DNA from 4 places in the Oikeobacillus pervagus genome. Region 1 is predicted to be linked to each of the others. Evidence: riboswitches for the same ligand, from Rfam matches in the RefSeq annotation. Region 1 holds a riboswitch; each other region holds the start of a gene.
The links. Region 1 has a riboswitch for cobalamin ahead of J2S13_RS03070 (energy-coupling factor ABC transporter permease). Riboswitches for the same ligand answer to the same signal wherever they lie in the genome.
Positions count from the first base shown of each region.

Region 2: linked by a shared signal. The riboswitch ahead of J2S13_RS01830 (FecCD family ABC transporter permease) and the one ahead of J2S13_RS03070 (energy-coupling factor ABC transporter permease) in region 1 are both predicted to bind cobalamin.
Region 3: linked by a shared signal. The riboswitch ahead of J2S13_RS08985 (GNAT family N-acetyltransferase) and the one ahead of J2S13_RS03070 (energy-coupling factor ABC transporter permease) in region 1 are both predicted to bind cobalamin.
Region 4: linked by a shared signal. The riboswitch ahead of J2S13_RS12365 (acyl-CoA thioesterase) and the one ahead of J2S13_RS03070 (energy-coupling factor ABC transporter permease) in region 1 are both predicted to bind cobalamin.

Region 1 is NZ_JAUSUC010000005.1:22,396-30,533, forward strand. Features, by position in the region: gene cobK (precorrin-6A reductase) at 22-789, opposite strand; gene J2S13_RS03055 (sirohydrochlorin chelatase) at 786-1,673, opposite strand; gene cobJ (precorrin-3B C(17)-methyltransferase) at 1,764-3,347, opposite strand; gene J2S13_RS03065 ((2Fe-2S) ferredoxin domain-containing protein) at 3,344-3,736, opposite strand; cobalamin riboswitch at 3,862-4,044, opposite strand; cobalamin riboswitch at 4,207-4,399, shown strand; gene J2S13_RS03070 (energy-coupling factor ABC transporter permease) at 4,573-5,328, shown strand; gene J2S13_RS03075 (energy-coupling factor ABC transporter substrate-binding protein) at 5,332-5,622, shown strand; gene cbiQ (cobalt ECF transporter T component CbiQ) at 5,619-6,395, shown strand; gene J2S13_RS03085 (energy-coupling factor ABC transporter ATP-binding protein) at 6,392-7,231, shown strand; gene J2S13_RS03090 (GntR family transcriptional regulator) at 7,339-8,064, opposite strand.
Region 2 is NZ_JAUSUC010000003.1:16,544-24,681, forward strand. Features, by position in the region: gene J2S13_RS01805 (exodeoxyribonuclease III) at 1-418, shown strand, start outside; gene J2S13_RS01810 (DUF2325 domain-containing protein) at 567-860, shown strand; gene J2S13_RS01815 (homocysteine S-methyltransferase family protein) at 936-1,229, shown strand; gene J2S13_RS01820 (hypothetical protein) at 1,398-1,595, opposite strand; gene J2S13_RS01825 (vWA domain-containing protein) at 2,058-3,410, shown strand; cobalamin riboswitch at 3,490-3,675, shown strand; gene J2S13_RS01830 (FecCD family ABC transporter permease) at 3,845-4,849, shown strand; gene J2S13_RS01835 (heme ABC transporter ATP-binding protein) at 4,864-5,637, shown strand; gene J2S13_RS01840 (ABC transporter substrate-binding protein) at 5,703-6,674, shown strand; gene phaC (class III poly(R)-hydroxyalkanoic acid synthase subunit PhaC) at 6,740-7,786, opposite strand; gene fabG (3-oxoacyl-[acyl-carrier-protein] reductase) at 7,914-8,138, opposite strand, start outside.
Region 3 is NZ_JAUSUC010000019.1:46,867-55,004, forward strand. Features, by position in the region: gene J2S13_RS08955 (methyl-accepting chemotaxis protein) at 1-349, opposite strand, end outside; gene rpsR (30S ribosomal protein S18) at 722-961, opposite strand; gene ssb (single-stranded DNA-binding protein) at 1,001-1,507, opposite strand; gene rpsF (30S ribosomal protein S6) at 1,632-1,919, opposite strand; gene J2S13_RS08975 (phosphatase PAP2 family protein) at 2,065-2,586, opposite strand; gene J2S13_RS08980 (TIGR04104 family putative zinc finger protein) at 2,688-2,987, opposite strand; cobalamin riboswitch at 3,494-3,681, shown strand; gene J2S13_RS08985 (GNAT family N-acetyltransferase) at 3,850-4,419, shown strand; gene J2S13_RS08990 (hypothetical protein) at 4,434-4,622, shown strand; gene ychF (redox-regulated ATPase YchF) at 4,714-5,814, opposite strand; gene J2S13_RS09000 (DUF951 domain-containing protein) at 6,102-6,302, opposite strand; gene J2S13_RS09005 (mechanosensitive ion channel family protein) at 6,318-7,217, opposite strand; gene yyaC (spore protease YyaC) at 7,408-8,022, shown strand.
Region 4 is NZ_JAUSUC010000035.1:8,692-16,829, forward strand. Features, by position in the region: gene J2S13_RS12355 (ribonucleotide-diphosphate reductase subunit beta) at 1-612, opposite strand, end outside; gene J2S13_RS12360 (ribonucleoside-diphosphate reductase subunit alpha) at 629-2,881, opposite strand; gene J2S13_RS12365 (acyl-CoA thioesterase) at 2,901-3,374, opposite strand; cobalamin riboswitch at 3,566-3,748, opposite strand; gene J2S13_RS12370 (DMT family transporter) at 4,102-5,040, opposite strand; gene pdxR (MocR-like pyridoxine biosynthesis transcription factor PdxR) at 5,153-6,538, shown strand; gene J2S13_RS12380 (threonine/serine exporter family protein) at 6,694-7,449, shown strand; gene J2S13_RS12385 (threonine/serine exporter family protein) at 7,500-7,937, shown strand; gene J2S13_RS12390 (AAA family ATPase) at 8,112-8,138, shown strand, end outside.

The DNA.
Region 1 (8,138 bases):
ACCAGTGGAAAACTTATATTCTTATTTACTTAATACTAGTGGGAGCTGTTCTAGCACCTCTTTAAAAGTAGTGCATTTATTTTCATACTCGATTTTAGGGCGAGTGATCAAAATCGTTTCAATATCTAATTCTCTAGCAGCTGCTACCTTTTCATTGACAGATCCTTCTTTTCCACTGTCTTTCGTAATGAGTAAAGTCACCCCATATTGTCGATAAAGGGCTTGGTCAAATTCTTTTGTAAATGGCCCCTGAATCGCCACGATATTTTTTTGCGGAATTCCTAATTGTTCGCATTTTTCCATATTGTCCTTTCTTGGTAACATGCGGGCAATCATGCGAGTGTTTGGACAAGAAAGTAATATTTCACTAAAAATTTGCAATGTTTTACTGCCCGTCGCTAAAAAGATGACTCCTTGTTTTTTTGCCGCTATTTCCGCCGCTTCTTCATAACTAGAAGCCTTAATGATTTTTTCATATTCTTGTTCAATCACGGGTCTTTCATAGCGAATGTACGGAATATTAGCATTTTTCGCCGCAAGAATCGCATTTTTTGATGCCTCTTCTGCAAATGGATGACTTGCATCCACTATGGCTTCGATCTTTTCACTTTCAATAAGGTCGGTCATTTCATCACTGTTCAAACGACCGACCATTGTGTCAATACCCACTTTTTCAAGTTCCACTCGAGCATTGTCTGTTACAACGGTTGCTAAAAGTTTCAAGCCTGATTCTTTTATTTGGACGGCTAAGCTTCGTGCATCACTTGTCCCTGCCAAAAATAAAATCACTTATTCGTCACCTCCTCATGATGATGATCATGATGGTGATCATCATCATGGTCATGGTCGTGATGATGGTGATGATCAATGTGGTCAACTAAACCTAGTCGATATTGACAAGTATCACAATTCATAACCACCTGACCTTGTAGCGCTTCATTCATCCGATCTAATAAAATTTGTTGTAATTTTTCATGGAAACCAAAATATCCTGCCAGTTGGAACTGGATATGAGGATAAGTAGATTGATAGTCTTCTACCATTTTTTCCAGTCTTTTAATCAAAATGCCCGTAAACAAGAAATAGGGTAAGATGGTAATTTTCTTTGCACCTAGTTTGATACACCGTTCAACAGTTTCATCGATCAGTGGAGTCGTAACCCCCATAAAAGCAGGTTCAACTAACGGATAATTCAATCTTTCCCATAACAGTCTGGAGATTTTATATAAGTCACTATTGGCATCTGGATCACTACCACCTCGACCTAATAGTATAACGGCTGCCTCCTCTTGTACTGCTTCAACAGGTTCGCCAATTTCTTGTAGGCGGGATTTGCAAATGTCTATTGTTAATTCATGTACCCCGATTGGCCTTCCGTAAGTAAAAGAAACATGAGGATATTTTTTTTTCGCTTCATCCAATTCGAATGGGATGTGAATCTTTGAATGACCCGCAGGCAATAACATAATCGGAATGACGGCTACAGATGTCGCTCCTTTAGAAACACATGCTTTTAGTCCGTCTGAAACGGTTGGCTTCTCAAATTCTAAAAAGCAAGTCTCTACTAAAATATTTTCGTCAATTTGTGGTTGGAGCTTGCGAATAAATATTCTAATTTGCTCGTTACCTTCATGATCCCGGCTTCCGTGCCCAACAAATAAAACAGCTTTCATGAAAATTCCTCCTAAACGTTTATCCCGTTCTTGCGGTCTACAACCGTAAAATTCGGTTCCCAAATTTCTAACAACACCATTTTGAAAACTTTATTCGCCACAACCAAGTGGTTCTAAATCCAACACAGGAGTAATATCTTTATACTGAAAACCATGGACATTTTTTACCCGTTTGAAGAATTTAAAAAAGCTCTCATTCGGATGACCTTTTTCTTTATATTCTTTAATGATCCCGGTAACGATTGAGAGGGCTTCGTTTGGCTCCACCCCTTCGGCAATCAATTGACCACTATGTGCGGTTCTGCCGACGGTTTTTGCACCGATAAATAGATCAAATTTTCCTTTTCGAAACACGAGCCCAATATCTTCTTGAACTGCTTGGTAACAAGCCATTCCACAGCCGTTAATGCCGATCTTTGTTTCCTTTGGCATGTCCATTCCAGAAAAACGTTCATATAGTTCTTCTGCTAATGGAATTCCGTCCTTTTTCTCCCCATCGCAAAAATCACAAGCCTTAATCGTAAGGACATCCCCAATTGGATTTACGAGCAATCCGGTTTCTTTTAGTTTGGAGACAATCAATTCAGGTTGATCTGTCGGTACCCTTACTATGATGTAATGATGTGGGGTATATTCCATCGAGCCTTTATCTCCAATGATTTTTGCTAATGTTAACATTTGCTGTGCAGTAAATTGCTTATTCGCAACCCCTGGGCTCACTGCCAGTTCAAAAATTTGTTCAATTTTTTGAAAAGGAATCATTGATTCTTCAGGAGTATCTTTCATTCCTACTATTTTGGCAGCTTCTTCGGCAAATTTTAGAGAGGACGATTCCTCTTCTTTTCCTCCATGAAGCGCCCAAGGTTCATTTTCCCTTTTCAAACGTTCATGTGGTCTAAGTTTTTGTTTCGTAGAGTTTAGCGTGTATTTACGCTGGTATCCCCTTGGTGTGATGATTTTCCCGTCATATAAAAAGGTTGTAGAATTACCGATGACGACGGTTGTTAACATCCCGATTTCATAAGTTAACATCTCTTCTAATGTCGTGATCATAATATGTTCACGGTCCCTGTATGCGCTTTTTACTAATCCTACGGGTGTCTTAGGATCCCGATATTTTAATAGAATCCGTTGTGCTTCCACGATTTGTCTTGTTCTTTTTCCACTTTTCGGATTATATAAAGCGATGACGAAATCGGCTGCTGCTGCAGCTTCAATTCGTTTTTCTATGATACTCCATGGTGTTAAATGATCACTTAAGCTGATTGTACAAGAATCATGCATAACAGGTGCGCCTAAAAGAGAAGCACAGGAGTTAATCGCTGAAATTCCTGGAATCACCTCTACTTTTACACCTTCTGCTTCTTTCCACCCTTTTTCAATTAATACCTCATATACGAGACCAGCCATCCCATAGACACCCGCATCCCCACTAGATATGACCGCCACTTTCTTTCCTTCTTCGGCTAGTTTGACGGCAGCTTGAGCACGGCTGACTTCCTCCGACATTCCTGTACTAATAATTTCTTGGTCTGTAATTAAATCTGTGACGAGCTCTACGTATGTTTTATAACCAATAATGCAATCACTTTCTGCAATAGCTTCTTTTGCACGCTCTGTAAAATGTTTAACACTTCCTGGACCAAATCCTACGATTAATAATTTCCCGGTCACAAAACTTCCTCCTTTTTCGCTTCTTGCTTTTCTTTCTCAATTCCTTTGACGCGATTGTTTTTTAAACTCATTCCCGTTTGCGTCCGCTCATATATAACCTTCGATTTCAATATTTGATTGTTTTCTAGATGGGAGTGCACCAATTCTTTCGCAGAATCAACATCGATCCCTTCGTACCACACAGCATCTGGATACACAATGACAACACAGGCATCTTTACATCTACCATTACACCGAGTCCGGCTTGTATGAATATAGCGGTCTAGTTCTCTTGTTGTAATTTCCTTTCTAATGGCTTGGGTGACTTCCTCTCCTCCCTTTCTCATGCAACTAGAACCGTTACAAATCAGAACATGCTTTTGCATATCTTGTAAATTCCATGTCGTCATTCTTGCCCCTCCCATTTTCAATATAAAAATAATTCCAACAAAAAAACCCCTATCTTCTGGAAGATAAGGATTTGTATGCAAATGAACAATAGCTTTATGCCACACACCTATTCCTCCCACCGAAGAATAAAACGCGACTTAAAGCAGGTCTCCTGGCTTATGCTTCTTCCTCCCTTGTCCCTTCCTAGTCGTTACCTAGTGGTTTTGACAAGCTTGTCCACACTTACAGTAGCGGGGGCTGCATCGGATTTTAACCGATTTCCCTATTATCCAATATCCTAATTGGCACTTTAAATCATCTTATGTAATTGTCGTTTGATATTTTTTATATCACAATATTTATAACTATGTATTCAAAGTTAACAAATTATTCAATAATTGACAAGAAGTTTTTTTAATCTCTCTTTTCTGACATTTTCAAAAAAATTGTAGACAAACTGTCACAAATTCCCTATACTTTAAATTAATTTCATATTTTTTCGAAAATAGGTGCAAATAGGGAACCCCCCTCTATTTGCTTAAAAGGGAAGCTGGTGAAATTCCAGCACGGTTCCCGCCACTGTAATTTGGAGTGTTTTGCAATAGGCCACTTTTGTATTCAATGGGAAGGCGCAATTCACAAAGAAGATAAGTCAGGAGACCTGCCTGTTTTCCACTCTCGATGTACCTACGGGATATAGGGGAAATCGCATGACATGTATTCTTCATGCATTCTTAACCGTAAGTTATGAATGCTTTTTTATTTTCCACAATATTTCATGTGATTTACTTTTCTATATGTATATCTATTTTTCAAGAGAAAGATAGGAGAATATTTTGAGAAGAGGAGAATTTTCATGAGGAAAAGCTTTTTTTGGTTTTGTAGTATTTTAATGTTAGCGTCTTATTTTTGGGTGAATTCTTTTTCGAGCACCCATGCCATGCATATTGCTGAAGGTTTTCTCCCAATCAAATGGGTCATTATTTGGTGGATCGCTTTTCTACCCTTTTTATTCATCGGAATCCTTCAATTAAGGAAATTATTTCGAAATTCCCCTGAAATGAAAATGGTTTTAGGTCTATCCACTGCCTTCGCTTTTGTGTTATCGGCATTGAAAATCCCGTCTGTTACAGGGAGTAGTTCCCATCCAACTGGATTAGGGTTTGGGACGATCTTATTCGGACCTATGATCATGAGTGTCGTTGGATTTGTTGTCCTTTTATTTCAGTCATTGTTACTAGCTCATGGTGGCATTACTACATTAGGGGCGAATGCCTTCTCAATGGCTGTACTTGGACCTTTCGTTGCCTACGGAGTATACAAAGCATCGAAAAAGATGAATGTTCATCATAATGTATCGATCTTTTTAGCAGCTGCCTTAGCAAACCTAGCTACATATGTTGCAACATCGTTTCAATTGGCGCTTGCATTTCCAGACTCTGTAAATGGAATCATAGGTTCTTTTATGAAATTTGCTAGCATTTTTGCTATCACGCAAATTCCTTTGTCCATTGTCGAAGGTTTGCTAACTGTTATGGTATTAAACTTTCTAGCAAAATATAATCGTGAAGAACTATCCACTTTAAATGTGCAAATGAAGGAGGCGAAATAATCTATGAAGAAAAATCTCTTTCTTTTATTTGTTATTTTATTATTTATTATTGTTCCTCTTGCTTATAATACTTCATCAGAGTTTGCGGGAACGGATGGAAAAGCTGTCGATGCAATCGAATCTATTAATCCCAAATATGAACCTTGGTTTTCAAATGTTTGGGAATTACCTGGTGGAGAAGTGGAAAGTTTATTATTTGCCTTACAAGCTGCGCTAGGGGCTGGCTTTATTGGATATTTTTTCGGACTGTCCAAAGGGAAAAAGAATGGAAATAAGAAAGAAACATTAAGATGATTATCGATACAATAGCAAATCAACAAAGACTTTCAACTATACACCCAATTGAGAAATTTATCTTCGCAATTGGGTGTCTACTTACGACTGTCACCCTAAGAGATGTAGGATTATCCTTGCTCATTTTCTTTATCATGAGTATGATCATCATAATCGTTATGGACATACATATTTTGCTTTATTTGAAGCTTTTAAGTCTACCATTATTATTCATTTTAACAAGTATTATTTCAATTCTTTTCACTTTCTCCTTGGAGCCTTATTCAGGGGAAGATCTTATTTGGTCAGGCGAAATAGGACCTATTTTCATTTTTATTTTATTTACCAATTTTGAAGTAGCGATTGAACTATTTCTCATTTCTATAGGTAGTGTGACATGTATTTATTTTTTTATTTTGTCCACACCCGTCCATGAACTACTGTTTGTTTTAAGTAGACTTAGACTTCCGAAAGAATTAATTGATTTGATTTCCATCACATATCGTTTTCTTTTTATGTTAATGGAAACAGCCATTCAAATGTACTATGCACAGTCAACGCGGTTAGGACATCGTTCATTTCGAATTTCTTTACGTTCTTTTTCAATTTTAATCCCAAATCTGTTTATCCAAACATTAAAAAAGAGAACAGAAATGCAACAGGCGATTGACTCAAGAGGTGCCGATGAATTAATTCTTTCGTTTACTTATGAAGGGAAGGTGAATAAAAAACATCTTTTCTTCCTTTTCTTTTTTTTCATCATTCTTTTTAGTGGAAAGGTGTTTTTTGAATGACAGTGCCCATCCTCCAATTGGAGAATCTATCATTTTCCTATCCAGATCGTACAAATGTTTTAAAGAATATTAACCTCTCATTTTCACCAGGGAGGAAAATAGCCGTATTGGGAAATAATGGTGCAGGTAAGTCTACTTTATTTTTGCATCTAAATGGATTATTACGGCCTAAAAATGGGACGGTCTATTTTAAAGGTCAACCTTTAAAATATAAGAAAAAAGAACTGGTTCAACTAAGAAAAAGTGTCGGCCTAGTCTTTCAACAGGCTGATTCACAAATTTTTGCATCGACTGTCAGGGATGATGTGGCATTTGGTCCGAAAAATTTAGGCTTAGCAAAAGAAGAAATCGAACAATATGTGGATGAGGCATTGCGACTAACGGAAATGACCAACTATAGTCGAAGGCCCCCTCATTTATTAAGTATTGGAGAAAAGAAACGTGTAGCCATCGCGGGTGTACTTGCGATGAAGCCAGAAGTCATCGTATTGGATGAGCCCACCGCTGGACTGGACCTCTATTATTCGGACCGTTTATTACATATTCTTTCAAGTATCCATCAGAATGGAACCACTATCATTCTGTCCACCCATGATGTGGACTTTGCCTATGAATGGTCAGATGAAATCATCATCATGAATAATGGAGAAACTCTGTATTCAGGTGATGGTCATGGTGCATTTTCAGACGAAGGAATTTTAAGTAGAAGTCACCTTCATAAACCATGGATTTTGGATATCGTCAACCAATTTGAAGAGATCCCCTCTCACGCTGATTTTCCGAAAAGCCGAGATCAGTTGCTACATTGGCTCTCCCAAAAAATTGGGCGAAAATGAATAGTAGTTGCACAATTCGAACCTTTTAAGCAGAAAAACCCTCACCTATCATCACTTAAGGTGGGGGGATTCACTATCTATTAAGTGTTGGAAAAATGTCTTACCTACTAAAAACGCTTTCTTAATACATGAAAGCTAAATTTATCTGCTTTAAAATAGTTAATCGAATAAAGGATCGGCTCATCTGCTTCATCAAAATGGAGCTGTTTCAAGACAAGAAGAGCTGTTTCTAATTCACATTCAAGAATCGGCGAAATTTTTTCATGATATCCTAATGGTTCAATTTGAGTGACGGCATAGGATATTTTCCGATTGCCAATTTGGTCTAATGTAGAAAACAATGACACATCTTGATAATCATAATGGTCTGGGAAAGCTTTTGCCAGAACTTTATCCACACAATATACAACCGGTTCTCCATTCGCTGTCCGAACCCGTTCAATCATCACAATTTCATCCTCATCTGTACATTGGAATCTTTTCATATCCGACTCCGTTGGTTTTTGCCTAGTGGAAGCTAGAAAGATTGTCCCGGGTGACATCCCAGCTTGAAGAATCATATCTGTCACACTGCTTAATTGTTCAATCCCTGATGTAAACAATGGTTTGACATTGACAAAGGTTCCGACACCATGTTTGCGCGTAATAATATTTTCTTCCTCTAAAATTCTTAAAGCCTCTCTTAATGTCGCTCGACTAACTCCTAACTGTTTCGATAACTCAAATTCGGATGGAAGCTTCTCTTTTTCCTTGTAAATTCCAGCCTCAATAGCCTTTTTCAAATGTTCAATGACTTGAAGATATAAATGTCTATGATCTACTTTTATTGCCATCATTGAAACTATCACCATCCTCCTCAGACATCTGACCTCTAATGTAAACTTTTCTACTACCAAGAAATAAGATA
Region 2 (8,138 bases), on a different contig from region 1:
GGCAAGACTCCCTTATCGACTCACATGGGAGGAGAGAGTCCATCGGTATTTAGTCGAATTGGATGCAAAGAAACCAGTAATTTATTGTGGAGATCTAAACGTTGCTCATCAAGAAATCGACTTAAAGAATTCTCGAACGAATCGGGGGAACTCAGGTTTTACAGACGAAGAAAGGGGAAAAATGTCAAACCTATTAGATGCGGGATTTATTGATACATTTCGCTATTTTTACCCAGAAAGAGAAGGGGCCTACTCCTGGTGGTCCTATATGAATAAAGTAAGAGAACGAAATATTGGGTGGCGGATTGATTATTTTCTTGTTTCAAAACGAATGAAAGACCGTTTGAAGGCAGCAGCTATTCATTCGGAAGTATTAGGAAGTGATCATTGTCCAGTCGTCTTGGAAATAGAAGAATAACCAATTATATCGATGGAAGAGCCGAGGAATTTCCTCGGTTTTTATTTTTGAAAATTTGATATTGAAATTCATTCTCATTTGTATTATTATATAAATGAGAATGAATTTCAATTAAAAATTAGGAGGAGCATATGATACATCTTTATTAATAGTTGGCGGAGACCGTGTAGAAACAATTACAACAAGGTTAAGAGAGATCGGCATACATAATGTTTCTCATATTAGTGGTAGAAAGACAAAAATGACAGAAAAAACGATTGGAAAACATACCGATGCGGTGTTAATCTTAACGGATTTTATCAACCATAATTTAGCAAAGGCAATAAAAGAGCAAGCCCGTGATAAAGAAATCCCCGCTTTATTTTCGAAAAGATCCTGGAGTTCGATTAAATTAACGATTGAAAAAGCCAATGAAAAGAATAAGATGACAGCTTGCTCATGAGGGATATTTTTCACAAACGGATCCTAACGTTTGCTTCAATAGAACCAATATGACAGCGAAAGAGGTGTGGATCCCATGATTTTTACCAATACACTTTCGAAAGAAATCGTCATCATAGATGGGGCGATGGGGACTGAATTATGGAAGAGTTTAGATCTCCCTTATAAAAAGCCTTTTTCAGCCCCATCATTGAATATATCAAACCCTGAAATCGTAGAAGAAATTCATACCCGCTATTTGCATGCGGGGGCCGATGTCATCACAACGAATACATTTACTGCTAATCTACTTTTACAAACTTACTATGGAAAAGAATCTGAAATCAGTGAACAGAATGAAAAGGAGTGCAAATTGCAAAATATGCCGTAGCCCCATTATAAAAACAAGAAAACAAGTGTTCGTTTGGGCGCATATTTGCCCTTTATTTGTTTCAGAGACATGCTTGCAAAATCCCATTGTTGATAACATTAAACTAGTTTCTTAAAGAAAAAATAAAGGAAACACAAGGATCATCCCCATGTTTCCCTAGAATATATTTTATTGTTCCTCTTCTGTGCCTTCAGATTCTGTATCTTCATTTTCTGTATCTTCGTTTTCTGTGTTTTCATTTTCTGTTTGATCCTCTACTTGTTGGTCTTCTTCTTTTTCCGTATCCTCTTTGTTACAACCAGCGGCGACCCCTACTAGCATGAAAGCTGTACACATTACCAATAACTTTTGCTTTAAACTTTTCATCTCCAACGCCTCCTTATATGTTGCGTAAAAAAAGTACATAGTTATCATACTATATTTTTGCGTCCATACAAGGAGTCTTTTCCATTTTTTACAAACCCTTAACGTAGGCTCTAAGATATTTAAACGATCTTAACATTCTGTCAATATATCAAATGAATTTAAGGTTATTAATAGATTTTCCCTTACAAAATAGAAAAAAGTCAGCAGAGACGCGATATTCACCCATTTCTTATGTTTGACGCTAGGTTTACGAATAAATTCAGGAGTTGTGCTACAACATTATTCACCAATATAAATAATCTTTATCTGGTTATAATCAATCACTATCGACTTCGTATATAGTAATATTTTACTAGTTATTCGCCATTTAAAACCAAGAAACAAAGCTTTCACCCTATAGACAACTGAATCATTTATCGTTAATTTGATAATTAGTTGACTGTGAAAGGATGGGGAGAATCGATGGGGATAATAAGAAAAGCATTTTCCTTAATTTTAGTAATGTTGATCATCGTAGGTTGTTCTAATGAAACAACAAAGCAGCCAGCAAAAGAAAATAAGGTGACAGACAAACAGGAAGTTGAAAAGCAAGAATTGGATTATGAAAAATATACTAGCCTAAATATTGAAGATATGCTGAAAACAGAGCCAGGTAAGTATAGGGGGGCTTCAAAGAAGGAGGAAAAAATAAAAAAAGCCATTACAACATTTCCTAAAGGAAAAAAAGCTGAAGAATATTATGGGAGGCTTTTGGCTTTAGCAGCTGAAGACTATCGTGATTATGCCCAATTTTTCAATAATTTTGACACTTCTTTTGAAGAGATTAGTGAGACTCCAGACGAAAAAGTAGACCTCCAAACAGATCCTAAAGCTAAAAAAATCAATGTACAAATTTTATTTGATGCTAGTGGAAGTATGGCTGCTGAGATTTCAGGTGAACAAAAAATGAAGCTTGCTAAAGATGCGGTGCTGCAATTTGTTACTGATCTTCCGGAAAATGTTCATGTCTCTCTTCGTGTTTATGGACATAAAGGTACTGGAAAAGAGGAGGATAAAGCCGCTTCTTGCTCTAGTACAGAAGTGGTTTACCCCTTATCGACATATGATCAGGAAACTTTTTCTAAAGCACTTGATACATTTAAACCTGCTGGATGGACTCCACTAGCAGCATCTATTTCGGCTGCAAAAGAAGATTTACATAATCAAATAGGGGAAAATGTCGAAAATATTATTTATATTGTGAGTGATGGGATTGAAACATGTGGTGGTGACCCAGTCCAAGCTGCAAAGGAACTCAACCAATCAGATATTAAAGCCGTGATTAACATCATCGGGTTTGACGTTGATCATGCCGGGCAAAAAGCATTAAAACTCGTAGCAGATGCTGGAAAAGGCGAGTATGTGGATGTAAATTCAAAACAGGCTTTTGCAGATTATTTTAATAAAAAAAAGAGTGAACTGTTGAATGAATGGCATTCATGGCAAACTGAAAATGTGAATAAATATTATGATTCACAAAATACAAGAGTGAATGAGTTATATACAAAGCAAAATGAAATGGTCAATCTTGCTACAGAAGAACAAAATGAATTACTTGCATTCACAAACGATTTGAAACAAAATTTAGACTTAGATAGTACTGTTCATTATGAAATTCGTGAGTTCATTCGTAAAAGGGGATATACCGTACGTGAGTATGCACGAGATTCAGGATATAAATACCGCGAAGAACTTAGAAATCGTGGGTACGAATTACGTGAAGAAGTACGTGACAAAGGATATAAAGAACGTGAGGAAATTCGTAGAAACAAGTAAAAGGTAGATCTATAAGGTATTTTCTTTATTCATCATTGCAATATGATAAAACTATCGATATACTCAATATGTTAACTTAATATGATAGGGGATTCAAGGTGTCCTTTTTTGGACTTGATAAGGAATCTGGTGGAAATCCAGAACTGTTCCCGCAACTGTTAATGCAGACGAAATAAGCATATCCACTATATCTCAAATGATATGGGAAGGGCTTAAACTAGGATGATGCATGAGTCAGGAGACTTGCCTTGAAGACAATATAGTACTATCTTTTTCGGGAGGTGAAAAGATAGGACGTGGAAACGTTCAAATTCTCATAATGAAGTTCTCGTTCTACACTCATCTACTTACTGATGGGTGTTTTTTTGTTTAGAAAAATAGTTTAAAAAGGAGAGATTTTTCTGGAGATTCAAAAACAACCTAGACATTTCTATATGTTTATCATCCTATCTATCGTTCTATTATTATTATTGATGACGATCGGTGTGATGGTAGGTCCGGTTTCCATCCATCCTTTTACTGTTTGGAAAGTAGTTTTTTCTAAACTCCCATTCTTCCATGAAAGTATCCAATCGACAGAGGCAACGATAATTTGGGACATACGCTTTCCGAGAGTGATTCTAGGTGTGATTGTCGGGGCAGGACTTGGAATCATCGGTACTGCGGTGCAGGCAGTTGTTAGAAATTCATTGGCTGATCCATACATATTAGGGGTATCATCAGGTGCTTCTGTAGGAGCAACATTGGTGATTGTCTTAGGTGTATTTTCATTTTTAGGTCAATATGCGATATCGTTTGCGGCCTTTTTAGGGGCACTTTTATCTACCATATTTGTTTTCTTTTTTTCACAAATTAATGGAAGAATATCGACCGTCCGACTATTGCTCGCCGGTGTTGCGATTTCGATGATACTGTCAGCTATTACGAATTTTATTGTCATCTCGTCACCTCGAGCAGAAGGAATTCGTGATGTGATGTTTTGGATGATGGGAAGTCTCGCAGGAGCCCGTTGGGAATATTTATTCATCCCAGCTTTGATTGTGACGATTGCTTTTTTATATCTTTGGAGTCAATTCCGCTCTTTGAATCTTCTTCTTATGGGGGATGAGACAGCGGTTACATTAGGAGTAAATTTAACCTCTTTTCGGAAAAAACTGATTGTCATCACCTCACTATTAACAGGGGTACTCGTTGCCGTAAGTGGTGCGATTGGATTTATCGGATTAGTCATCCCTCATATTGTTCGTTTATTAGTCGGATCTGATCATCGAAGAGTATTGCCACTCAGTGCTTTAGCAGGTGCCAGCTTTTTATTACTGGCAGATATTTGTGCAAGAATTATCATTGCTCCTGAAGAGATGCCGATTGGAATTATTACAGCAGTATGTGGAGGACCTTTCTTTATATGGCTTTTACGTAGAAATTCATATTCTTTTTAAGGAGGTCATAATGGATGGAAATTTCGGTAGAAGACGTAAGTTATACTATTTTTGATAAAAAAATAATCAATCAAGTGTCTTTAACTATTCATCATGGGGAATTGGTGGGAATCATTGGCCCAAATGGAAGTGGAAAATCGACGCTTTTAAAAAATATGTATCGTGTATTAAAACCTGATGGAGGGGTGATACAACTTGACGGACGGTCCATTACGGATATAAACACGAAAGAAATCGCCAAACAGCTTTCCGTTGTGAGTCAGGAGTCCAGTGTTGCCTTTGATTTTAATGTTTTTGAAATCATTCTGATGGGGCGTACTCCACATAAGAAATTTCTTCAACCCGATACGGTCGAGGATGAGCACATCGTTCGGAATGCTTTGAGCCAGGTGAATATGAGCGAATATATCGATAAACGGTTTACCCAATTATCAGGGGGCGAAAAGCAGCGCGTGATGATTGCTAGGGCAATTGCTCAAGGAGCGAAGGTTATGATTTTGGACGAGCCAACCAACCATTTAGATATTCACCATCAGTTACAGGTATTGGAATTAATTAGAGAATTACAAGTCACCTGTGTGGCAGCTTTACATGACTTAAATCTTGCGGCATGTTATTGTGACCGATTATATGTACTCAACCAAGGTGAGATTGTAGCCTCTGGAACCCCAAAACAAGTCCTAACAAAGGAGCTGTTAAAAGAAGTGTTCAATGTACATGTTGAAATCGGAACTCATCCCGTGACAAAGAAAATCCATCTTTTCTATCATGCAGAAGAGGATGCCTAAAGTCGGAATTTTCAACAAGTTTCAAATATCTAATGGAATGATCGTTAAGAAAGGATCGAATGAATATGAAAAAAAACGTATTTTTTATTCTGATTGCTCTTATCTTACTACTCGCCTCATGCGGGAGTTTGAAAGAAGAAGGGAAAACCAAAGAAGCGAATAATAAAGAAATTGTGACGATTCAAAATCTTGATCATGAACTGAAGATCACAGAACCTCCAAAAAGAGCAGTGAGCCTTAATCAACATGTAACAGAAATTATGCTTGCTCTTGGATTAGAGGACTCAATGGTTGGTACTGCTTATTTAGATGATCAAATTTTGCCAGAATATGAAGAAGCATATAAGAATATTCCAGTACTTTCAAAGAAATACCCATCCTATGAAGTGTTAATTGCTTCAGAACCTGATTTTGTTTATGGGGGTTGGAAAAGCGCCTTCACTGAAAAAGGGGTGGGGACGATTGAACAATTGAAGAAAGATGGAATCAACGCTTACTTGCATGAATCTTCTAATAAAGTTGCTCCCACAATGGAGGATGTCTTTCAAGATATTTATAATATTGGAAAGATATTTGGGGTAGAGGACCGAGCGGAGAAACTGACAAATAAAATTGAAAAAGAAATGAATGAAATTGAAGCGAAAATTGGTGAGGTGAAAGACCCTATCCCAGTGTTTATTTATGATAGTGGAGAAAAGGAACCTTTTACTGCAGCCCAAAACTTTATGAATGATTTAATTACACGGGCCGGTGGGGAGAATATCTTTGGAAATATTGAAAAAGGATGGACAAGCGCAAGTTGGGAAGAAGTTGTAAAACGAAACCCAGAAGTGATTGTCATCATGGATTATGGGGAAGAGACCGTTGAACAGAAGAAGAAATTTTTAGAAAATCACCCAATTTTACAGGCAGTAAAAGCAGTAAAAGAAAAACGTTTCGTCGTCCTTCCATTGTCCGCAGGTTCCGAGGGAGTTCGCAGTACAATTGCGTTGAAAACATTAGCAGAAGGATTTTATCCTGAGAAGTTTTTAGAATAATGTCCAATAATTTTTCCATTCAATCAAGAAAAAACCTTCGGATACGAAGGTTTTTTCTATGTACATCATTTAGAATGCTCTGTTAACCATTGGTCGATCGTTGGATAAGTTCTCTTAACAGCACTGCCACCAACAACGACAGATACATGGCCTGTAGGCATAATATGATATGTTTTATCTTTACTTGCGACTTTATCTAATAACGGCTCAACTTGTTCAGGGGCAGCAATATGATCACGCTGAGCAGCAATATTCAAAATATTTGCTTTAATATTGCTTAACTTTACTTGTTGCCCGCGAATATATAATTCATCATTGATTAATTTATTTTTTTGATAAAAATCACCGATCCATTGTCGGTAAGCTTCCCCTGGAAACGGAATTCCATCATGTACCCATTTTTGCATAAGACTCCAGCTTTTCACGAAATCTTCATTTTCAGCCCGATCGGCAAGGGTAACATAAGGTCCAATATAATTCACAAGTGGTTTTAACAATTTATTTCCAAGATCAATTACTTCTGGAGGGATTACACCAAATGTATCGACCATTTTATCTAAATTAAAATAGCGCTCGTCAAGCCAATTTGAAAATAGTCCTGTATCAGAGAAATCAAATGGGCTAGTTAAGAAGATTAAATTACGAATTGGTAACTCAGGATGAAGGGCGGCAAAAATGGATGTCATCGTCCCCCCCATACAATAACCGAGTAAGCTCACTTCATTCGCATTGGACGTCCGCAGCACTTTTTGAACTGCACGAGGGATATAATCTAAAATGAAATCATCTAGCTTCATGTTTCGATCTTCATATCCTGGTGTACCCCAGTCTAAAAGGTACACATCATGTCCTTGATTTGTCAAATATTCAATTAAGCTACTGCCAGGAGTTAAATCTAAAATATAAGGTTTATTAATAAGGGCATAAATCATTAATATAGGGACCTTATTTGTTTTCTCCTTTGTTGGTTGATAGCGGTATAACTTGCTTTTATTTTTCGTCCAAATGACTTCCTTAGGGGTTTGTCCAACTTGCGGTTCAGGATCTTTTACTAAAACTTCAGAAACTCGTTTAAACCGATCATAATTTTTTTGTACAACCTCAGGCATCATATTGACCCAAGATTCCAATTCTTTTGTCGTAGAATACACCATTGATTTCCTCCTTCATTTGCAACAAATAGTACAAGGGACAACTAAAGCATCTTCATGAAAGTGGGTTTATTTTTCAAGATTTGAGTTACATATATACTCCGCCGTTTACATTTAAGCATTGACCTGTAATATAATCACTATTCGCTAAAAAGATCACGGCTTCAGCCACTTCAGAGGTAGATCCTAAGCGTTTCATCGGAATTCTTGAAACAATTGATTCTAAAATATTGTCTGGAATCGCAGCAGACATTTCAGTTTCAATATAGCCAGGGCAAACGGCATTGACGGTTATTCCGCTTTTCGCTGTTTC
Region 3 (8,138 bases), on a different contig from region 1:
CAAAGTAGACAGACGCAACATCTTTATAATGCTTCGTATAACGATTAAAGCTTTTTTGAACACTTCGATCAAGTAAACTTAATTCCTCATGATCGACCTTATCCTGAACCCCTCGTGCAAATTGAATTAATTCATCACTCTCAGATAACATAAGTAGACTAGTTTCGTGCTTTTCTAAAAACACTTGAGTGGAATGGTTCGCTTCTTTAACAATTCCATCTATTTGTTCCATTACATCCGTTTCCATTATTTTTTCCATTTTCCAATTCGTAAAAAAAATAATGATTCCAAATGAAACCATTAACAAAATAGTTATAGGAATAATTAGTTTGAATTTGATTGATCTCAAGAACATCACAACCTTATATATACTACTTTTAGTATAAGACTTAAGATGTATAGATTAGGTTATCGCAATGTAAAGATTTTATTAAAGTTGGAGTGAGGGAAGTGGGTAAGCACACAAAAGGACTCGAAAAGAACAAAAGCGGAAGCGCCTGTCCATCGGCGTACGTATTTTGTAGTCTTTGACTGAGATAAAGGAAACGAAAGCGTGGCCTTTCACGAGCTGATGTGGACTTATCGGAGGGAGAAAACGGAGAAATCCGCTAGACGTGGACAACCCCTTTCAAAGGAGGATATCCACAGTTCTAAATTTTATAATTTTCTAGGAAAACGAAAGAAAGACAGCAAGGCAAAGATCCCCACTGTCTTTTTTATATTATTTTTCTTCTGCAACATATGGAAGAAGAGCCATTGTACGAGCGCGTTTGATTGCTAAAGTCAAACGACGTTGGTATTTAGCGCTTGTTCCTGTTACACGACGTGGAAGAATTTTTCCGCGTTCAGAAATAAACTTTTTAAGTAAGTCTACATCTTTATAATCAATATGAGTGATGTGGTTAGATGTGAAATAACACACTTTCCGACGTTTACGTCCACCTCTGCGTCCACCTGCCATGTTCAATTCCCTCCTTTACTTGTTATTTAAAACTTATCATCAAAATGGGAGATCATCATCTGAAATATCGATCTGTTGACCGTCATTTGCAAATGGATCTTCATCTATACGTGTGAAACCATTATTGTTTCGATCTTGTTGATTCTGACTAAAAGGATTGTCTTGATGTCTTTGGCTACCGCCAAACATCCCACTGTCATCGCGTCGGCTATTTCCTGCCGAAGCATTACGTGGTTCTAAAAACTGTACACTTTCAGCCAAGACCTCTGTAACGTATACACGTCTACCATCTTGTCCTTCGTAATTCCGCGTTTGAATGCGGCCATCGACACCAGCAAGGCTGCCTTTTTTCAAAAAGTTTGCAACGTTTTCCGCAGGTCTGCGCCAAACAACACAATTAATGAAATCCGCTTCTCTCTCACCTTGTTGATTCGTATAATTACGATTACAAGCAAGAGTAAAAGAAGCAACAGCAATGCCATTCGGTGTGTAACGAAGTTCAGGGTCTTTTGTTAAACGACCGACTAAAACAACTCGGTTCATCATCAGAATCAACCCCTTCCTTCTTAATTAACGTTCCACGTGAAACATTAATCGAAGAATTTGTTTGTATGATTGAACGACTACTTTTCAAAAAGTAGAAGCTATTTTACTAAACATTTCAAATGAATTATTCTTCTTCTTTAACGACAATGTGGCGGATAATATCGTCACTAATCTTTGCTAAACGATCGAATTCTTGAACAGCTTCTGGTTTAGATTGAACATGAACTAATTGATAGAAGCCTTCACGGAAATCGTTAATTTCGTATGCAAGACGACGTTTACCCCAGTCTTTAGAATCGATGAGTTCCGCACCGTTAGAAGTTAAGACATTATCAAAACGCTCAACAACTGCTTTTTTAGTATCTTCATCTACATTTGGGCGGATGATGTACATTAATTCGTACTTTTTCATCTTTCTTTCACCTCCTTATGGACTATACGGCTCTTTCCTTTTAAAAAGAGCAAGGAGCAATGTTTTCATTACTCACAGGAAGAAATTATACCATAATGGTATCTTAAAAGCAATGAGTCATCCCCAAAAATAGATTTCAATAGACTTAAAACATAAAGGTAGAAAAAGTAATCGCTGTAAATGTTCCTAATAATGCGCCAACAAGAACATCTGAGGGATAGTGAACACCTAACACAATTCTAGAAACGGCTACAAGAAGGGCAGCTGGCAGTAAGTAAGGTAAAAGGGATGGATAGACAACAAGATAAGAAATAACTATGGAAAAAACAGCTGTCGTGTGGCCGGATGGAAAAGAGTAGTCCTTGAATAAATGACCATGTACCATTGCATTAGGCAAGGCTAAATACGGACGGATTCTTTGAAAAGTCTTTTTAATTAAAACAGCTACTACATGACTGACAACTAACGATACTAAAGCAAGCAATGCAACCTTTCTCAATGTTTGATTACTTGACATTAATAATATAAGTTGCAATCCAATTGTAAACATCGCTCCCCCAAGATGGGTAATATGTTTAAAAAAAGACACGCATAATTTCGAGCGGCGATTAAGAAAGTAAAAATAGGCTTGATCTTGTTTGATAAACCATGATTTTGCCCTTTCCACTTGAAAAACCCCCTCTAAACTTCATTTTCTTTTAGTGTAAAAGATCATTATTAGTTTATACGAAGGATTTTGTAAATTTTCTGTAATTCTCTTGATTATTTTCACCAAAGTGGTTCTTCTTTATTCCGTAATTGGTACAATCTTGGTACTAACAAAAGAACCATCACATAGGCGATCAACTCTATCACTAGAATAACTGAAATAGGGACATGAAAGATGGTCAATGGAAACCAAAGAAGAATGGGCAAAGTCGTAAAAACCGACGCTTTTTTTCTCGATTTAGCTGACACGTATTGTATATGCTGACAGTAAGGACACGTCCATCCATAGGAAAAAGAAAATGATTTCAAAAGAGTTTCTTTCCACTTCCATTTACTTTGACAATTTTGGCAAATAGGCATAACCATTTCCCCCTTTTTAGAGAATACGATTCAATAAACTAAAAGGTTTCACAAAACAGAAACATAAAGGAATTTAAATTAAAAATTCAGAAAATAAAAATAGACACAAAAGGAAGACTGAATTATACTTAACTAAAGCGGAAGCGCCTTGGTTATCGGCGTACGAATGTTGCAGATTTCGACTGAGATAAAGGAAACACGGCGAGGAAGTCCACGAGCCGATGTTGACTTATCGTAGGGAGAAAACGGAGACATTCGCTAGACGATAGGCGCTGGAGCTAGATGTACAAAAGCGGAAGCGCCTCGATCATCGCCGTACGGATTTCTCAAGTTTCGACTGAAATAAAAGAAACGAGAGCAAGGTCCTTCTTGAGCTGATGTTGACTTATCAGAGGGAGTAAACGGAAAAATTCGCTAGACGACAGGCGCTTGAGGCTTGCCGTGGTCAACATTTTTAAAGGGTGATCCACAGTTCTATATTTTAAAGTTTTCTAAACAACAAGTGAATATTCCTTTTTTAAACAGGTGCTATATTTTACTATAGCTTAAAAGGGAAGTTCGGTGTAAATCCGACACGGTTCCCGCCACTGTAATTCTGAGCGACCTGCTATTTGTCACTGTTTCAAAATGAAATGGGAAGACGCTGGAAACGATGAAGTTAAGTCAGGAGACCTGCCTGTTTAATAAGCGCAATAATTCCTACGGGTAATAGGGAGGTGTCTGTGAAGAATTCATATAGAAGAAGTCTATTCTTTTTTCTATACGATGATGTTTGAAAGAAACTATTCTGAGCATTCGGCCCTTGGTCCGAATGCTCTTTTTTTATCGTTCAATTTCTCATAAAAGAGAAGGGGTGGGGGAAGTGAAGATTGTTTCTGATCCAGAGGAAGTATTCCGACACTTAAAATATAACCATTTCCATCCAGATTTAAATAGATTTCGAGAAGCACATCATCAACAGCAAACATTAACACAAGTAATGGAGACGGAACAGGCATTTATGGCTTTAGCTATCGTGGATTCGCAAATCATTGGTTATACAATCATACTTTCACCAGAGGAAGAGGAGAGATGGATTAAATTAGATTTTCTGAAAGTACTAGGGGTCATTGAAGTGGCTCCCACTTTTCGAAACCGAAGCATTGCCAAAAAATTATTGCATTCTATCTTCACCCAACAGGAGTTGGAACATTATATTATTATTTCTCTAGAATATTGCTGGCATTGGGATTTAAAACTCACCAATGGCGATCCTTATTTGTACAGAAATATGTTAAGAAAGGTGCTTGAGTCTGCTCGATTTGTAGAATACAAAACAAATGACCCTGATATTAAGGCTTCTGAAGTCAATTTTCTCATGGCAAGAATAGGAAAGGCTATAACAAGCGAACAAGTTTCGCAATTTATCCGTCTAGCAAAATATAATAAGTAAAAGGAGAGAGAATCATGCAAGAAAAGAAGATCAATCATTATATTAATAGTCTAGGTGCTGTTTTCGTCATTTATTCTTCCAAGGAAAAGGTCATAGAAAAATATATGGAGTTAAAAGCAGCTATCTCCGAACTTGAAGAAAACAAAAAAGAGCAGCAACTCTATTTAGATAAAGCATTACAAACGGTTATATTGGGCCGATAATTCGAAGGTTTCCTTTATATTTTGAACGATGTAAAAACGGAATAGAAAAACGGAGCGTTGTATTTCTCAACACTCCGTTTTTCTTATTCTTTTACACATTAAAACGGAAATGGATAACATCCCCGTCCTGAACAAAATATTCTTTCCCCTCAAGTCGGACCTTTCCTGCTTCTCTAGCCGCTCCCATTGAACCTGCATTTAATAAATCCTCATAGGAAACAGTCTCGGCACGAATAAATCCACGTTCAAAATCGGTATGAATAATTCCCGCACATTCTGGTGCTTTCATCCCTTTTCGGAATGTCCAAGCACGTACTTCTTGAACACCTGCAGTAAAGTATGTAGCTAGCCCAAGTAAGCTGTATGTTGCACGAATTAATTGGTCAAGTCCAGATTCTTCAATTCCTAATTCTTGTAAAAACATTGCCTTTTCTTCGTCATCTAATTCAGCAATTTCAGATTCAATTTTAGCACAAACGACGATGACTTCAGCATGGTCCTTATCGGCAAATTCGCGAACTTGTTGTACATAAGGATTTTCTGAAGGATCGACAACATCGTCCTCTCCAACGTTTGCCACATAAAGTACTGGCTTAATTGTAAGTAGATGTAACCCTTTCACAACTTTCATTTGCTCTTCTGTGAATTCGACAGTTCGAGCTGGCAATTCTGATTCAAATGCCTCCTTTAATTTCACAAGGATTTCATGTTCGATCATCGCATCTTTATCTTTTTGTTTCGCCATTTTTTCTACACGGCCAACTCTTTTATCCACTGTTTCTAAATCGGCCAGTATTAATTCTAAGTTAATCGTTTCGATATCAGAAATAGGGTCTACCTTTCCTGAAACATGGGTGATATTTTCATCCGCAAAGCAGCGGACGACATGACAGATCGCATCCACTTGGCGAATATGAGATAAAAATTTGTTCCCTAAGCCTTCCCCTTTACTAGCCCCTTTTACAATTCCAGCGATATCTGTAAATTCAAAAGCGGTCGGAACCGTTTTCTTTGGTTGTACTAACTCTGTTAATTTATTTAACCGTTCGTCTGGTACTTCTACAATCCCAACATTAGGATCAATGGTACAAAAGGGATAGTTGGCAGATTCTGCCCCCGCTTTTGTAATGGCATTAAATAATGTTGATTTTCCTACGTTCGGTAAGCCAACAATTCCGGCTGTTAACGCCATACTTCGTCACTCCTCTATTCATAAATAATTGTCTATACACACAAACCATCCTTTAAAATTCTGGAAAGACTTAGACTTTCACAAAACAGGAAAGGCATCATTCAAGCAAAGATACTTATCTTTTATTCAGAAAAATTGAATATAAACCTTTCACAATTATAGATATATGGTGGAAAAAAGACAAGGGATTCTAGCGTTCCCAAAAGAATATCTTTGGGAAAAGGGCGAAAAAAAGAAAGAGGACTGATCCTTAAGGCAAAGTATAATGAACCTTAAGGACCATCTCTTTATTCTTCAGTCGCTGTTTCAAGTACTTTCTTCATTTTCTTAACAAAATCTTTGCGGGGAAGCATCACACTATGCTGACAACCTTCACATTTTATTCGAATATCCATTCCGATACGGATTACCTTCCAACGATTCACCCCACAAGGATGGGGTTTTTTCATCTCGACAATATCATGTAATTGAAAGTTTTTTTGCTCCATTTCCTTTCTCCTCCCTTATTCGCCTCCGTGTTTTACTTCCACAGGTTTTTCCTGTTGTTCTTTCCTTGAGTACGTAACAAGTCGTGGGTATGGGATTTCGATTCCATTCTGGTCTAGACATAATTTGATTTCTTTACGAATCATTCGGGCAATATACCAATGGTTTGTCGGTAGAGTTTCGGCTGTAATTCTTAATACAATATCAGATGCAGCAAGATTCTGTATTCCTAAAAGTTGTGGAGGGGCAACGATTTCTTCATATTTGCCCGGCAAAACTTGCAATAATTCTTCTATTACTTTTTCAGCTTTTTGAATATCCGATTCATAAGCAATACTCACATCGATGATCGCAATGCTATTATGAATAGAAAAGTTCGTTACCTCAGTAATACCTCCATTAGGCAATACATTTAACTCACCATTGATTCCTTTAATTTTCGTCGTTCTCAACCCAATTTCCTCAACGGTCCCTTCAAATTGCCCAATTCTTACATAGTCCCCAACCGAGAATTGATCTTCAAAAATAATAAAAAATCCTGTAATCACATCGCGCACTAAGTTTTGAGCTCCAAAACCAATAGCTAATCCAACAACTCCTGCACCAGCAAGCAACCCTTTAATGTTAAAAGTTAGTATTTCTAAAATATTGATAATCGCCATAAAATAAACTACATAGGAGATAATATTCTCTAGCAATTTCAGTAATGTATTTTCCCTTCTTTCAGACACGGTTAAAGGAGATTTAGACCGGAGTCTGAAAAAGTTACGAAGGATAATCCTTCCAATCCTTACAACAATTCCAGCTAACAGTAAGGTAATTATTATTCTTAATGATCCTTCCCCTATCGCTATCCATGTATCTTCACTTGAGAACTTTTCCCATAGTTTATCAACCATTTTTTCATATACGTTCATGATTATTTTCTCTCCCTTTTCCTCATCACTGAGAGCATGTATATTTTATCAATTTTCATTTGACTTTTGTAGTACTAAACTTTTTCAATTCAATTTATTTCCATATTACTAAAACAATTATTCCATTTTTATGTATAGAAATTTCTTCATATCCGTATACTATTACTATGATTGAAAAGGAGTGGATCTAATGAAGCTTAAAGGGATCTTTGACCGAAAACCTGAACCAATGAGAGTTGAATATACAGACCATATTGCAACGAAAAAGATTTCCCATGAAATATTATCACTTCTCCCAGCATCTGCTGGACGCCCAATCATTTTCGTTTGCATCGGAACAGATCGGTCAACAGGTGACTCCTTAGGTCCACTCACAGGAACTTTTCTTGCCGAAAGCGAGCTTTCTCATTTTCACATCTATGGCACTTTGGATGATCCCGTCCATGCAGTAAATTTGCAGGAAAAGCTCGATTCCATCCATAAGGAACATGTGAATCCTTTTATTATAGGGGTGGATGCCTGCTTAGGAAAATTAAAAAGCGTCGGAATCATTCAAATTGCGAATGGACCTGTCAAACCAGGAGCCGGTGTCCAAAAAGAACTTCCGCCTGTTGGTGAGGCCCATATTACTGGAATTGTCAATGTCAGTGGTTTTATGGAATTTTTTGTTCTACAAAACACACGATTAAATCTTGTCATGAAGATGGCAAAAATCATTTCAAAAAGCATAGTAGAAGTCTCTCGTAAATATCAACGAAGATTAGAATTACATCCACTTGTAACAGATGAAGAGAGGACACTATAAAGTGAAACTTCATTCAGTGGGGGTTTTACTGCCCGTTAAGGCGGGATAAATGCGAAACCTTATCTTAGTGTTGGTTGAACGGTCTAGGAAACAAATACCACTATCTAATTGAAGGC
Region 4 (8,138 bases), on a different contig from region 1:
TTTTTGATTCCGAGCTAAATTGTAGAAAAAGGCAAATCCAGAATAGAAAAACAACCCTTCTAAAATTACATCATAAATGATCGCCTTCAAAAAGTTTTCAATTGTCGGCTTATTCGCAAAATCGATATAACCATTCGTAACAAAATCATTTCTCTTTCTCAAAATAGGTTCATTTCTCCAGTAATCAAATACCTCATCTTGTATTTTCTTGGGTACAATACTGGATAAAACATAGCTGTATGAATGATTATGAATTACTTCCTGTTGAGCGAGAATAATCATGAGAGCGTTTAGGCTTGAATCTGTTATATAATCGGCCACTTTTCCTGCAAAATCAGTTTGAATACTATCTAATAAGGCAAGTAATCCGATTACCTTTAAAAATGTATCTTGCTCCTTTTCTGTCAACATTGGAAATTGTTTAATATCCTGTGACATATTGATTTCGAACGGGGTCCAAAAATTAGACAGCATTCTTTTATACTTTGGATAGGCCCAAGAAAACCGAACATCATCCCAGTTTAAAACATTGGAAGATTGTCCATTTATAATTCCAGTAGAACAATTGGGCGCAGTTGGGTCCATTAGTAAACGTTTTTCAATTATAGTCATTTCCTTCTCCCTCTCTTTAGCTTTCACAACTTTCACATTCTTCTATAAAACTGCTTGATGTTGATCGGACATAATACGTTGTTTTCAACCCAGATTTCCAGGCATCCATATGTAAAATTAGTAATGCACTCGCTTTAATATCATGGGTTACGTAAAAATTAAAGGAAATCGCTTGGTCTATATGCCGTTGACGTTTTGCGTTTTGTTGAATAGACCAATGTTGGTCAATTTCATAAGCATTTTTATAATACCAAGTCGTTTTTGCTGATAAATCGGGTGCAGTGACGGGAATTTTGTAATTTTTCTTTTCCTCTGAATATTCTTTTCTAAAAATAGGATCGATACTTGCGGTAGAACCGGCTATAATCGATGTTGTTGAGTTTGGGGCGATCGCCATTAAGTAACCATTTCGTATCCCATGCTCTTGGACTTCATTCTTCAATTCCTGCCATTTTGGAGAAATATACCCTTTACGGTTGAAATATCTCCCATTCTGCCATTCTGAACCTTCAAAGTGAGGGTATTTTCCTTTTTCTTTCGCTAATTTTACACTTGCACGTATCGTATAATAAGCAATCTCTTCATAAAGTCGATCACAATATTCAACAGCTTCTTCACTTTCCCATTTAATCCCTTGAAGAGCCAATAAATGATGCCATCCAAATGTCCCCAATCCAATTGATCGGTATTTTTGATTCGTTATTTGTGCTTGCAAGACCGGAATTGTATTAATATCAATTACATTATCAAGCATGCGCACTTGAATGGAGATCAGCCGTTCCAAAACATTGTCTCTCACACTTCTCGCCAATGAGATCGAGGAAAGATTACAGACGACAAAGTCCCCAGGTATTTTATAGGTTACAATCTTTCCATCTACAACTTTTTCTTCTTCCATGACGGTTGGACTCATATTTTGGGTAATTTCTGTACATAAGTTACTGCAGTATATGATTCCTTTATGTTTATTTGGGTTTTCACGATTCACTGTGTCTCGATAAAACATATAAGGTGTCCCTGTTTCCAATTGGGAAATCATGATAGATTTAAAAATTTCAATGGCTGGAACTCGTTTTTTTGATAATAGGGGATGATGAACACACTTCCAATATCTTTGTGTAAACTCACCATTTTCCTCCTCATCATAAAAATCTTCTAATGAATATCCTAATACCCTTCTAACTTCATGAGGATCGAATAAATACCAATCTTCCCGCTGTTCAACATGCTTCATGAAAAGGTCAGGAATACATACACCTGTGAATAAATCATGTGTACGCTGCCGCTCATCCCCATTGTTAAGTCTCGTATCTAAAAAGGCGAAAATATCCTTATGCCAAACATCTAAATAAACAGCAATTGCCCCTTGTCTTTGCCCCAATTGATCAACGGAAACAGCTGTGTTATTCAATTGTTTCATCCAAGGAATAACCCCTGAACTCACTCCTTTAAACCCTTTAATATCACTGCCTCTACTGCGGATTTTCCCCAAATAGACACCGATTCCTCCACCATTTTTACTTAATGTCGAAATATCCGTATTCGAATCGTAAATACTACGTAAATCATCTTCCACCGTATCGATAAAGCAACTAGATAATTGCCCATAACCTTTTCCGGCATTTGCTAAAGTAGGGGTGGCCACGGTCATATATAAATTGGATAAGGCCCAATAAGCCTCCTCAACTAAAGTTAATCTCTGTTCTTTTGGTTCATTTTTCATTAAAGTCATTGCTATCACCATAAAACGCTCTTGTGGCAATTCGTATAATTGACCATCATGCGTTTTGGCCAAATAACGATCGGCTAACGTTACAATCCCGATATAAGAAAATAGCTGATCTTTATCTGGATTTAGAACTGATTGTAAATAGGATATTTCCTGTAATGAATACTTTTCTAATAAACTTTCACTATAAATCCCCAACTTTGTTAGTGTAGAAATCAATTGATAAAAAGAACCATATTTTTCTTCTTCATCATAACCTCTAGCCCTTGCTACCTGTCGATAGAGCCTACGAATAAAAACAGACGAAGCAATATAGGTCCAATCAGGTTCATTCATACTAATTCTTTCAACAGCTGATAAAATTAAAATATTATAGACATCATCCTCTAATGAAATTTCCCTTGATCTTAAAGAGATTAATACCTTTTCTCTAAAATCCTCCAGGGGAATATGTGGGAATTTAGCAGCCATCTCAGCTATTAAATACTCTACTTTTTCTATCATTTCTTCAATTGATGTATGTTTAGTCATATCGGTCATTTTATTTTCCTCCTACCATTCAATCTGCGGTATGATTCTTATCTCGTTCCTTTTTCCTCTCTTGTGCTGCATGAAATAATTCCTTTTCTTTATCTGTCTCAGGAATGACTTTTGGTACCGGAGATGGAACACCGTTTTCATCAACGGCTACCATTGTGAGCATCGAAGTCGTCGTTAGTAACCTTTCCCCAGTTGTTAAATGCTCACTCTCGACTTTTACAAATACCTCCATTGACGTTCGACCAGTCGAAACAACTACTGCTTCCAATATCAAAATATCCCCAACCTTTGCAGAAGACACAAAGTCAACTTGATCGATAGAAGCTGTTACAACCACTTTTTTAGAATGTTTCATCGCACATATCGCTGCTATTTCATCAATATAGGAAAGGACCGTCCCGCCAAAAATTGTTCCCATATGATTTGTATGCGGCGGTAAAACGAGCTTTGATTGATACGTTCTAGATATATTCGACGAAATTTCAGTTTTCATTCTCATCCCCACTTCCATTTTTCCACTACTCATATTGGGATTCGAGAAAGGGAACGATCGTCCAATCTATTTGTTTTATATATATAAAAAAACCCATTCCAAGAATGGGTTTTTTAACGTTGATAAATAAATAGACATTGAACTTGTCTACAAGACTACCATCGTTATTTCTCCCCAACTCCCGAAGAAGAACATACGCTATAAATACGGCAGGTCTCCTGACTTGTGCTTCCTCCTACTCTAAGACCTTCCCATCAAAGAATGACAGTGGTTGTTCTTATTTCGTTTGCACTTACAGTTGCGGGGACAGCTCTGGATTTTCACCAGATTCCCTTTTCAGTCTAAAAATAGACACCGTATTTATCGGTTATTCACTATATATAGTAGTGTTATTTTCTATAAACACAAAATATTGCATCATCAAATGTTAACTATAAAGGAATCTCTCTCTTTTTACAAGGATTTTATAAAAATTGCGGAGAATGAAGCTCATATCGTCCATTCATTTTTCAGTTTCTACGCTAGTTTGCCATTGCATATTTCCCCCGGGAATTTGATCATTTCCCATAGACTTTTGCACTACTCCTTGCTAGATTTGCGCTTGTACTCTGATTTTTTGATTATTTCCAAGCATATATGCTCATTTCCCGTATCTTTTTGCACTTCTTTTAGGAATCTCCAACACTATGTGCTTCCCTAATCTACTAGATGACGTTTTTCCCTATTATCAACCTTCTGATGACTGTTCCATAGCGATTCTGCGTTTTAGTTTTTTATCAGGAGTCGTCAGGAAGATGACGGCTATGATAATAAACAGTCCTCCTAATAGCTGGTATGCTCCGAACACTTCCTTTAACCAAATCACGGAGACGATGGCCGCTACGAATGGTTCGATACTGGATAGAATGCCTGTTTCGGTTGCGGTCAAATACTTTAGACTTCCTATATATAGAACAAATGATAGGGTTCCACTTGCGATAATGACTAGTAACATGGCAAAGGTCGACATGGTTAACGTATCAGTAAAATATTGTGGTGTGAGGGAATGATTAAATATAAGTAAAACGATGCCTCCTAGTAGCATTCCCCAACCTACGATTATAAGTGTTCCCCATTTTTTAATTAGTGGTGCTGGCTGGATCGTATAAAAGGCAAAACCAACAGCCGTTAATATTCCAAACAGGATGGCCTGTTTCGATAAAACGATGCTTTCTATCGAACCATTTGTAATAAGAAAATACGTACCTGCTATAGCGGCCACGACGGCTAAAAATTGTCTCCTAGAAGGAAAACTTCTCCCCTGTACTGAAACATAAATCGTAATGAGAACAGGTCCAAGAAACTGGAATAATGTCGCCGTTACCGCATTGCTATATTGTAGTGCTTCTATAAAAGTATACTGAGCACCCAACATACCGATAATGGAGAAGAGCACCAGTTGGATGGAATGGGATTTATGCTTCCAAATAGCCAATATATTTTGTTTTTTTACAAATGCCAAATACCCCAACATCGTGATTCCCGCCAGTAACAGCCGAATAACTAAAAAATCGCTAGATGACATGTTCGTCTGTTGAAAAAACCACTGAATCATAGGACCAGATAATCCCCAAAATGTAGCACCTGTTATAATCATTACAAGACCAAGTTGACGTGATGTTTTCATGCTATGCCCCTCCCTGCACTCATTATTTAGCAATCAATGACATAGGTATTATAGGGAATTTCTGATACTATATGAAGGATCAGTTTTATATAAACAAAAGGGGTCAGATAACATGTTTCAATTCACTCCAAAGCTTGATGCTAATTTAAAAAAACCACTATATGTACAGTTGTATGAGGAGATCAAACATGAAATCAAAACGGGGAATTTATCTCACCATACGAAGCTTCCTTCTAAAAGGAAATTAGCTCATCATTTACAAATTAGCCAAAACACGATTGAAGCAGCATACGATCAGCTTGTCGCGGAAGGATATATCAAAGCCATTCCTCGCAAGGGCTTCTATGTATGTGAAATGGAACAACCGATTTTTAACCCCAAAAAGTCGTTTGAGCCAATTGAAGAAAAAAGAGAGGATAAAAAGTTTACGTTTGATTTCACCCATTCGGGAGTGGATCCGCGTTCTTTCCCATATACCACTTATCGTAAATTAGCCAGTGACATATGGCGTTCCGAACGCGAGTCATTGCTTTTACTTGGGCATCCACAAGGGGAATATGATCTTCGAGAGGCCATTGCTTTGTATATTTATGAGTCCCGTGGTGTTCGATGTTCCCCTAGTCAAATTGTGCTTGGGGCTGGTACTCCCTACTTAATAAAACAACTTGTCCTCCTGCTCAAAAATAGTACATGGGCCGTTGAAGACCCTGGATATCATCGAAAGCTAATGATTTTCGAAAAAGGGGTGGAAAACACGAAATTAATCCCTCTTGATCGAGATGGAATCATCTTATCTGAATTAGAAAAGAGCAAGGCTAATGTTGTCTTTGTTACACCTTCCCACCAATTTCCTTGCGGGATGATCATGCCGATTTCAAGAAGAATGCAGTTATTACATTGGGCTGAAAAAGGAGACAACCGCTATATTATTGAAGATGATTACGATAGCGAATTCCGTTATTCAGGAAAGCCCATTCCTGCATTACAGGGATTGGATTCCAATCATAAAGTCATCTATATGAGCACATTCTCCAAATCATTTCTTCCATCGTTACGGATAAGTTATATGGTCTTGCCTAAACCACTTATACAACGGTTTCAAAAAGATTTTTTCCATGCACAAACGGTATCACGTATCGACCAAGAAATTTTGAAAAGATTTTTGCAAGAAGGACATTTTGAAAAACATATTCACAGGATGCGAGTCATTTATAATAAGAAAAGAGATCTGCTCTTTTCTTACATGTCTACTTATTTCCCCCCCTATATTGAAATCATTGGCCAGGATTCCGGATTGCATGTGTTAGTACGTGCAAATAATGGCATGACAGAAAATGAACTAATTTGCACAGCAGCCCAATTAGGGGTTAAAGTTTATCCGGTTTCCACATATGGGAAGTCTGATAATCAAACAGTTTTACTCGGTTTTGCCCTCTTATCTGAAGATGAAATACGAGAAGCAGTCCAATTGCTGGCTAAAGCTTGGTTTAAACGTTGAAAACACATAATATAGATGTACTACCAAGCCGGTCCACAGTTCAAATTCATATTCAGTTAATTGGTTTGTTCAATTTTCATTGCAGAAAAATTAAAGATACTATAACATAAATCCATTATCATTAATTGTTCGGTGTAAGAATGAGGTGAAAAGGAATGGATAAAGACCAAGAAGTAGATATTCAATCGGTTATTGATATCTGTTTACTAGCAGGTCGGATTATGATGCAAAGTGGGGCTGAAACATACCGAGCGGAAGATACGATGACTAGGATGGCGGCCGCTTATGGGATTTCTCAGACCCATAGTTTTGTAACGCCAACCGGTATTATTTTTTCAATGGATGGTGTAAATCCAACTAGGCTTGTGAGAATTAATGAGCGGTCAACCGACCTGGAGAAAGTCGCCCGTGTGAACAGCATTTCTCGAAAAATTTCAAGTGGGGATATTAGTTTATCGGAAGCTAGTGCAGCATTAAAGGAATTAGAAAAAGCAAACTTAGCCTTTCCCGTTTGGATTCAAATCATTGCAGCAGCAGTTGCTAGTGGCTGCTTTTTAATTATGTTTAAAGGGATTTGGGGAGACTTTCTTCCTGCCTTTTTTGTCGGAGGAATCGGATTTTCTAGTTTGCTACTGATCCACCATTTTACAAAGGTAAAATTTTTCGCTGAATTTAGTTCATCCTTTGTGATTGGATTGCTATCTGTTTTGCTCGTTAGTCTTGGCTTAGGAGAGCAACTTGATAAAATTATCATTGGATCTGTTATGCCACTTGTTCCAGGTTTACTGATTACAAATGCTGTCCGTGACTTAATGGCAGGGCATTTTGTTTCTGGCCTTTCTAAGGGAGCCGAGGCTTTTTTAACAGCCTTCGCTATTGGGGCCGGTGTAGCCGTTGTCTTCTCATTTTAGAAAAATAGAAAGATGATTAGGATATCTTTTCAAAGAAAGGAACGAAGCGCATGAATTATATAATCGAACAACTCTCCCTTAGTTTTATCGCTTCGGCTGGATTTGGGATTATTTTTAACGCTCCTCGGCACTCCTTAATACAATGTGGATTTGTCGGGATGATCGGATGGATTTCGTATATTGTACTTGCGGATTCAGGGGTCGATACCGTTCAAGCATCATTCGTCGGGGCCTTTTTTGTTGCTTTAATTGGGCATGTTATGGCAAAAAGATATAAAATGCCGATTATTATTTTCAGTGTGGCTGGAATTATCCCGCTCGTTCCTGGAGGATTATCGTATGATGCGATGCGACACGTGGCTGGAAATGATTATATGGCGGCCATTCCATTAGCAACGAAAGCTTTTATGATTTCTGGCGCAATTGCAATGGGACTCGTTTTCGCAGAAGTCATGGTTCAACTTGTGCTTAAAGGGGTTAAGCGTTAAAGCACAACCACCCCTAAAAAAAACTAACATGATGAAGAATTAAACGTTAGTCCCATTTTTCGGGAAGTATTTCTGAACTTTAGAACAGGAGGAAGACCCCCTAACATTATATTAGTATATTGCATCTAATTATTATACAATGGAAGAAAATTCAAAAAGAGAAAGGATGCCACTATGCCTAAAGTTCCAACACTTATACAA